One region of the Priestia sp. VA7 genome, then DNA from elsewhere that is predicted to be linked to it. Evidence: riboswitches for the same ligand, from Rfam matches in the RefSeq annotation. Region 1 holds a riboswitch; each other region holds the start of a gene.
What was found. Region 1 has a riboswitch for S-adenosylmethionine ahead of metK (methionine adenosyltransferase). Riboswitches for the same ligand answer to the same signal wherever they lie in the genome.

Region 1 (2,206 bases):
TAGATTTTTTCATTTCACCAGCGTATTCAGTTCCTCCAATTAGCACAATGCGTCGCTCTAACGAAAGAATAATGAAGGTTTCAGAATTCGTCCCGTCTGTTTCAGGATCAGCTTTGAACGTTGGAGCTGCTACAATTGTAAACGGCTTCACATCATCATTTGTTTTTTGTTCGGCTGAAGGGCGAATGAATAACTGCTGAGCGAATAGGTTGTGCCATGCAAATTCATTAACTACTTGAATTGGTAACTGATACTTTTTATCAGCTCCAGCATATCCATTAAAAACAAAAAGTTCATCCTGCTTCTTTAAGTGGTTTAAGACTTTTTTGTATAGCGCATCGAATCGCTGAGCAGAAATTGGCTGATTGACAGGTCCCCATTCAACCGTTTTTGAAGACACAGCATCGCTTACAATAAATTTATCTAAAGGAGAGCGACCTGTATATTTTCCGGTTTCGACTGACACAGCACCTGTAGAAGTCAACGTTCCTTCGCGTCGAGCTAGAATTTTTTCAACAAGTTGTGGAACAGATAATTGGTGTTTTGTTGTTTTTAATTGAAGCAAACCATTTAATTCGATAGACATATCAACAGTACTCATGTGCACTACCTTCCTTTTTTAGCTATTATTTATTCATTAATGTTTGAAATTTATAATTAGTATAACACATTTATTTAATTATTCTATACTATTTAACTAAAAATGTTTGTGTATTATAAAAAAATGTACATTATACCTATTTTGGACACCTGTATATGTGCTAGGAGAGAAAAAAGTGAAGCTATTTTAAGTGAAAGCCTCATTTTGATCTGTCTTATTAACTAAACTTAGTGATGATTCTTAATAAGGTGTACTATTTCGGAATTTGAGTATGTTACATTAAAACAGATTCAAACATAAAGAGATGATTTCCATTTGAATGTTGTTGACAGTGAAGCGCTTTTTCATGTATTATATGTCCTTGAACGGATACTCTCTTATCCCGAGCTGGTGGAGGGACAGGCCCTATGAAACCCAGCAACCATCGTCATTTTTTTGTGTAGACGATAAGGTGCTAACCTGATGCAAGGGCACAACCTTGATCGATAAGAGTGAAAGGCTTATGTAGAATTTGATACCTTTCCTCGATACAAGGAAAGGTTTTTTTATATTTTTTAGCGTGTAATGAAAATAAGGGAATGAGTACCGTATCACAATGTATCGTATTTATAAGGAGGAAAACTGATGTCAACACAACGTCGTCTGTTCACGTCAGAATCTGTTACAGAGGGACATCCCGATAAAATTTGTGACCAAATTTCTGACTCAATTCTTGATGCTATCCTAGCAAAGGATCCAAATGCTCGTGTTGCTTGTGAAACAAGCGTAACAACTGGTTTAGTTTTAGTAAGTGGTGAAATTACAACTTCTACTTACGTGGATATTCCTAAAACAGTTCGCGAAACAATTAAAGGAATTGGCTATACTCGTGCAAAATACGGATTTGATGCTGAAACTTGTGCAGTATTAACATCTATCGACGAGCAGTCAGCTGATATCGCTGCTGGTGTAGACCAAGCGTTAGAAGCACGTGAAGGTCAAATGTCAGATGAAGAAATCGAAGCAATCGGAGCTGGAGACCAAGGCTTAATGTTTGGTTATGCATGTAACGAAACAAAAGAATTAATGCCTCTTCCAATTTCATTAGCTCATAAACTTGCTCGCCGTCTAACAGAAGTACGTAAAGAAGAAATTCTTCCTTACCTTCGCCCGGATGGTAAAACACAAGTAACAGTTGAATATGATGAAAACAACAAACCTGTTCGCATCGATACAATTGTTATTTCAACTCAGCATCATCCAGAAGTAACGTTAGAGCAAATTCAACGTAACTTAAAAGAATATGTTATTAATCCAGTTGTTCCAAACGAGTTAATTGATGAAAATACAAAGTATTTCATTAACCCAACAGGCCGTTTCGTAATCGGCGGTCCTCAAGGAGATGCTGGTTTAACTGGTCGTAAAATTATCGTTGATACTTACGGCGGATATGCTCGTCATGGCGGCGGTGCATTCTCTGGTAAGGACGCAACAAAAGTAGACCGTTCAGCAGCTTATGCAGCTCGTTATGTTGCGAAAAACATTGTAGCAGCTGATCTTGCTGATAAATGTGAAGTACAACTAGCATATGCGATTGGTGTTGCACAACCAGTATCTATTTCAATT
Region 2 (2,206 bases), on a different contig from region 1:
CTTTTACCCTTGTTCAGGACAATCAAGTATTACGCTTACAACCAAGACATGTTAAAACCATTTGTGTAGGAGCAAAGGGATCTTTTAAACAAAATAATAATCAAGATGATGAGCAGAAAGAGGAAAATACAAATACTGAAGACGGAGGATCAGCAGAAGGCACTCCAGAAGGTCGTACAGGAAGAAGCCGCCGCACAGGTTCATATTCGTCAAGAAAAAGCCGCCGCACAGATTCACACTCATCAGCGTCAAGAGAGCAAGTCATCCAAACAAAAAATTATCGCTGGAAAGCATAATGAATAAGAACAAAAAAGGTGCTTATAAAGCACCTTTTCTGTCATATAGGAAAGGGGGAGGAGAATGAGTATCAATCGCTATATTAATAAAATTGTAGAAGTAGATATTTCAGGAAATACTAAGTTTGTTGGCAGACTTGTTGACCTAGGATTAGATGTCATGATTTTGTATAATGGACATGATTATTTGTATATTCCTCTTTTACACATGCATCGTTTGCGGGAAGTATCAGAAGAAGACTATACGGTTTTACGTGAAATAGAAGAGAACTTAATAGAAGAAAGTCAGCGGATTTCTTATCGTAATATTTTACAGCAGGCAAAAGGGAAATTTATTGAAATTTATGTAACAGGAGGAAAATCATTGCATGGCTATATTACAAGCGTGCTGAATGATTATCTTGTGTTTTATTCTCCAGTGTATAAAAATGTCTTTGTTTCTCTGCATCATTTGAAATGGCTTACCCCTTACAGTAATGAGTTAACCCCTTATTCTTTAAGTGACAAAGAGCTCCCAGTAAGACCTGCCTCTGCACCTTTTGTCAGAAACTTTGAAGAGCAGCTTAAAAAATATGAAAATCAACTGGTCGTATTAGATTTAGGGGATCAATCAGAAAAAATTGGCGTACTTAAAGAAGTTTCTAATAATATTGTTGAACTAATTACGGCAAATGGAGAAAGTATGTATTGGAAGTTAGCTCACGTAAAATCTGTACACTTGCCTTAGAAAAAGAGACCTCGCTTTCGTCTCTTTTTTTATGTGCTTATCAGGACAAGTATATTGAATAAACAAATGAGACGATTTAAATTTTTTAGAAAATTATGTTGACAATACAGAAAATCTCTATTAAAGTTATTAACAACAAACGTTAATCACCAACAATTATATAGAACTCTTATCCAGAGTGGCGGAGGGACTGGCCCTGCGATGCCCGGCAACCATCAAATGAAACATTCATTTGAACGGTGCTAATTCCTGTGGAACATCAGTATTGTTCTAACAGATGAGAGAAATCGTGTATAAACGAACACTCTTCCATCTGTGAAGAGTGTTTTTTATTTTGAGTTAAGGAGAGAAATAGATGGAAATTGAAACTTTATTAGTTCGTTCAGGAGTAGGCCGTGACCCTTCAACAGGTTCTATTACAACACCCATTTACCAAGCATCAACATTTGCTCATCCTGCTTTAGGGCAAAGTACAGGATTTGACTATGCACGTACGGCAAATCCTACTCGTACAGCATTGGAAGAAGCAATTGCTGCTTTGGAAAAGGGAGAAGTAGGAGTAGCATTCGCTTCAGGAATGGCGGGTGTAATGGCAGTTTTAGCACTATTTAAAAACGGAGATCATTTAATTGTATCAGAGGATTTATACGGAGGAACGTACCGAGTACTAAATGAAATTTTTTCAGAGCAAGGAATTACTGTTTCGTACGTCAACACAGCCCATCTCGAACAAGTAAAAGATGCGCTTCGTCCCAATACGAAAGCTTTATTTATTGAAACACCTACGAATCCAATGATGCACGTGACTGATTTGCCAGAAGCAATTGCGTTAGCTAAACAGCATGATTTGCTTACTATCGTTGACAATACCTTCATGTCCCCTTATTATCAGCGTCCTTTAGAGCTTGGAGCAGATATTGTGATACATAGTGCAAGCAAATACATTGGGGGTCATAATGATGTAGTTGCTGGTCTTGTAGTGGCTCGATGTAGTAGCTTAGGAGAGAAAATTCGTTTTTATCAAAATGCAGCTGGGGCAATCTTAGGTCCACAGGATAGCTGGCTGTTATTACGCGGTGTTAAAACGCTAGCGCTTCGTATGGAAAAGCATAATGAAAATGCACTGAAAATTGCAAATTGGCTTACTGCTCATGATCTCGTGGAAAAAGTGTATTACCCTGGT
Region 3 (2,206 bases), on a different contig from region 1:
TAGCAGAGATAAAATAATTAACTCTGACATTCCGCCAATACCTTCTGTCACAGTTTTAGCAAGAGAAGAAAGCGTGTAGCTTCCGTCAGCTAATCCGATCACGCCGGCCAATACAATTCCTCCGGTTAAAATACTTAATACGTTTGCACCAAATATTGCAGCGACTAAGACGCCCACATAAGGTAAGATTTTAAACCAGCTGAAGTCTTTAATTTCTACTGATGACGTGTTGCCTAGCGTCATTACAAGCAATAAAATTACCGTAACAATCGCTGCAGGAAGTACAATAAAAAAGTTCACTTTTAATTTATCTGACATATTTGTTTTTTGCGTACGAACTGCTGCAATAGTCGTATCAGAGATTACGGATAAATTATCTCCAAACATTGCACCACCAACAACGGCAGCAATTGCCAATGTAATGGATACATGCGCTTGCTCACTGATCCCTACAGCGATAGGTCCTAGCGCTGCGATTGTTCCCATTGACGTTCCCATCGAAATTGAAATGAATGCGCCAATAACAAAGATTCCGACTACCACTAAGCTTTGCGGAAGCACAGACAGAGCTAAGTTTACCGTTGAATCAACAGCTCCCATGCCTTTAGCCACTTGAGAAAAAGCACCTGCTAAAATAAAAATAAGCACCATAATAATGATATCAGGATGTCCTGCTCCTTTAGCAAAACGTTCCACTTTTACATTAAGTGAATCTTTGCGGTTCATAACCAGCGCCACAATGGCTGCAATGATAATGGCTACTAATACAGGCAGCTTATAAAAATCTCCCGTTATAATTCCTGATCCGACAAACAGGACTAAAAAGACGCCCAGCGGTAACAGCGCCCAGCCGTTTCCTTTTTGTTGTTCCATTCTTAACACCTCTTGTTTACGTAATAAAAAAAGACCTCTTCTTATTGATAAGAAGAGGTCTCTTATTTGTATCATAAGATTACCCTTCTCATCTTCCAAACGAAACATCGTCTGCTGGATTTGGCACCGCACTGCGTACAGCCAGTTGCCGAGACATCATAGGGCCAGTCCCTCCGTCTCTCTTGATAAGAAGTTTATAGTTGTTTTAAAAATAGTCTTTCACTACTGTAAGCTCTTTTTATTTAATTGTCAAATGCTATTTTAGAAAAATATATAGTGCGAAAATTCTCACATCAATTAGCTACGTCTCGTTTCAAAAACGCTGCCCATGCCACGCCCATAAAGAAGACAAAATGCGCCACCAAGATGAAAATGGAAAATGGAATTGTCATGCCGTCAAACATCGTCTTCATTCCGTCCATATACTGCACAAAGTTCGTGTTGGCGAACAGTAAAAATTTCCCCCACCATAAACCAAACTGTGATACTAGTCCTGTTACAGCTTTCGCCCCGATACTTACGACAATAGCCAGACTGGAAGCAAGCGCGCTGTTTCTAAATAAAGACGACAGCATGAATGCGAACGTCATCATCATAAACGTTTCCATATACGCACTGTCATACGTAAGCGTAATATTTTTAAGCAGCTGCGCATCTCCTTCTAGACTGGTAAATCCAAAGAACAAGGCTCCCCATACAAACGAAAAAAGCAAATAGCTCAGTAAATAATACAAGCTAATTAAAATGAGGGTTAGGTACTTGGATGCTAAAATCGTTGAACGTCTAGCAGGGCGAATTAAAAGAAGCTTAATGGTACCTGCCTCAAACTCTTTTGCAACCATTGCCCCTCCAACAGCAAGAGCGAAAAATTGAACGAGAATCAGCATACCTGAACTAAATGACAGGAAGTTCAAAATGTTGTCTTCTGTCCCTGCACTGTTTGCTACTTTTTTCATTAATAGAGCCATACAAAGAGTTAAAATACCGATGGTAATAAACGTGACTTTTGTGCTTCTTTTGTAAAACCATTTCATATGTTCATTTTGAATTAGCTTAAGCATGGTGCTCTCCTTCCGTAACGGACATAAACGAATCTTCAAGCGTCTCATACACAGGAGTGATTCGGTAGACTAAAATATCGCTGTCCACTAATTTTCTATTTACAGCTGGAATTTGTTCTTTTACAATCGCCACGTCGATAATATGTGATCTCATCGTTACTTCAAATTCTTGTGATAAAAGAGCCGCTGCTTTTTGCGCGTCAGACACCTCAAATTCTACGTACATTCCTTGGTCTTGACGATTTGGAGATAGATCTTGAATGGCTTTTAAC
Region 4 (2,206 bases), on a different contig from region 1:
CCGAATAATCCTACTGGTGCAGTGGCAACGGCAGAATTTTTTGAAGACACCGTGGCGTTTGCTGCCAAGCACGATATTTGTGTGGTACACGACTTTGCTTACGGAGCAATTGGGTTTGATGGTAAAAAGCCAATCAGTTTTTTACAGACGCCTGGTGCAAAAGAGACGGGAATTGAAATTTATACTCTTTCTAAAACGTATAACATGGCGGGATGGCGAGTTGGATTTGCTGTAGGAAATGAAAGTGTAGTAGAAGCTATTAATCTTCTTCAAGATCATATGTATGTCAGTCTCTTTGGGGCCGTTCAAGAGGCAGCAGCCGCAGCTCTGTTGGAATCTCAACAATGTGTGAATGATTTAGTTAAGCGCTATGAATCTAGACGCAATACCTTTATTCAAGGGCTTCGAGAAATTGGTTGGGATGTTACATCTCCAGCAGGCTCCTTTTTTGCATGGCTAAAAGTTCCTGAAGGATATACTTCCGAACAGTTTTCAGATTTACTCCTTGAAAAAGCCCACGTTGTGGTTGCTCCTGGTGTAGGCTTTGGAACATATGGTGAAGGCTATGTGCGCGTAGGACTGCTGACGGATGAAGAGCGCATGAGAGAAGCTGTATCTCGAATAAAAAAATTAAATTTATTTTAAAAACGCATTGACAATCCTTTTTGAGTTGGCTTAATATGTAAGAAGTTAACGAGATTAATAACCGATAAATCCTAGCGGTATTTTTTATTTAGTATATAATCTACGAATTCAATTTAAATAAATAGCAACTTTCTTATTAAGAGTAGGTGGAGGGACTAGCCCGATGAAGCCCGGCAACCGACTTAACGCATGTTAAGCACGGTGCTAATTCTTGCAGCCGCAGCTGAGAGATAAGAAGAGCAACGAAAGCCTCTTCTTAATCACAGAAGAGGTTTTTTTTATTAACGATATTAAACAGCAAGGGAGTTTTTAGCATAATGAGCGAAATCGTTGCAAGCTACTTACTACATGATAATAAAGGAAATTTTCATAAAAAAGCGGAAGGAATCGCTTTAGGACTAACCGTCGGCTCATGGACAAATCTGCCGCTTTTAGATCAGCAGCAGCTTCAAAAGCATAAAGGGCGCGTCGTGTCCGTAACTGAGCTTCAAGATTGCGAACGTGTAAATGGATATTTAGGCGGAGAAATTAAGCAGGCTATTGTCAAAATTGCTTATCCAACTGCCAACTTTTCAAGAGATTTACCGGCTATTTTAGTTACGGTTTTCGGAAAACTATCACTTGATGGAAAAGTGAAATTATTAGACTTGGATTTTCCTGATGAATTATTAGCTGAATTCCCAGGACCGCGCTTTGGAATAGAAGGTATCCGAGAGAAACTAGGCGTTTATGACCGTCCGCTTGTGATGAGTATTTTTAAAGGCGTGATTGGAAGAGATATGACGTACTTAACAACTCAGCTGCGTGAGCAAGCGCTTGGCGGAGTGGATTTGGTTAAAGACGACGAGATTTTGTTTGATAGTGAACGAACACCTTTTGAAGCTCGCGTTACAGAAGGAAAAAAAGTACTGAATGAAGTATACGAAAAAACGGGACACCGCACGCTGTATGCTGTTAATTTAACGGGACGAACGTTTGAGTTAAAAGAAAAAGCGAGAAAAGCAGCTGAGCTAGGAGCCGATGCTCTTTTATTCAACGTATTTGCTTACGGGTTAGACGTACTGCAGGCACTTCGAGAAGATGATGAAATTGAATTGCCGATTATGGCGCACCCAGCTGTTAGCGGAGCGCTTACGCCGTCAGAGTTTTACGGTTTTTCAAATTCATTGCTGCTTGGAAAGCTATTGCGTTTAGTCGGAGCAGATTTCTCACTGTTTCCATCACCATACGGAAGCGTAGCGCTTTCTCTTGAAGATACGACAGGCATTACCTACGAATTAACGCGTCCTGTATACAAATATAAGCAGTCTTTCCCGGTTCCTTCAGCAGGAATTCATCCTGGAATGGTACCGCAGCTTGTGAAGGACTTTGGAATCGACAGCATTATTAATGCAGGAGGCGGAGTTCACGGTCATCCAGACGGAGCTATCGGAGGAGGAAAAGCATTCCGTGCGGCGATAGATGCAGTACTCTCTCATCAAACACTAGCCGAAAAAGCTGAAGAATCAAAAGAGTTGCAAAAAGCTTTGCAACTATGGGGAACAGTAGAGGTGAAAGCATG

Region 2: linked by a shared signal. The riboswitch ahead of AC0C45_RS10570 (trans-sulfuration enzyme family protein) and the one ahead of metK (methionine adenosyltransferase) in region 1 are both predicted to bind S-adenosylmethionine.
Region 3: linked by a shared signal. The riboswitch ahead of AC0C45_RS20505 (Na+/H+ antiporter NhaC family protein) and the one ahead of metK (methionine adenosyltransferase) in region 1 are both predicted to bind S-adenosylmethionine.
Region 4: linked by a shared signal. The riboswitch ahead of mtnW (2,3-diketo-5-methylthiopentyl-1-phosphate enolase) and the one ahead of metK (methionine adenosyltransferase) in region 1 are both predicted to bind S-adenosylmethionine.

What each region holds. Positions count from the first base shown of each region.
Region 1 covers NZ_JBVQPN010000001.1:39,694-41,899, forward strand. Annotated here, with positions in the region: gene pckA (phosphoenolpyruvate carboxykinase (ATP)) at 1-601, opposite strand, end outside; SAM riboswitch class I at 976-1,093, shown strand; gene metK (methionine adenosyltransferase) at 1,226-2,206, shown strand, end outside.
Region 2 covers NZ_JBVQPN010000002.1:795,311-797,516, forward strand. Annotated here, with positions in the region: gene AC0C45_RS10560 (spore coat protein) at 1-296, shown strand, start outside; gene AC0C45_RS10565 (hypothetical protein) at 361-1,023, shown strand; SAM riboswitch class I at 1,190-1,307, shown strand; gene AC0C45_RS10570 (trans-sulfuration enzyme family protein) at 1,379-2,206, shown strand, end outside.
Region 3 covers NZ_JBVQPN010000004.1:522,990-525,195, reverse strand. Annotated here, with positions in the region: gene AC0C45_RS20505 (Na+/H+ antiporter NhaC family protein) at 1-873, opposite strand, end outside; SAM riboswitch class I at 959-1,065, opposite strand; gene AC0C45_RS20500 (ABC transporter permease) at 1,167-1,934, opposite strand; gene AC0C45_RS20495 (ABC transporter ATP-binding protein) at 1,927-2,206, opposite strand, start outside.
Region 4 covers NZ_JBVQPN010000002.1:640,097-642,302, forward strand. Annotated here, with positions in the region: gene AC0C45_RS09750 (pyridoxal phosphate-dependent aminotransferase) at 1-645, shown strand, start outside; SAM riboswitch class I at 776-882, shown strand; gene mtnW (2,3-diketo-5-methylthiopentyl-1-phosphate enolase) at 963-2,206, shown strand, end outside; gene AC0C45_RS09760 (2-hydroxy-3-keto-5-methylthiopentenyl-1-phosphate phosphatase) at 2,204-2,206, shown strand, end outside.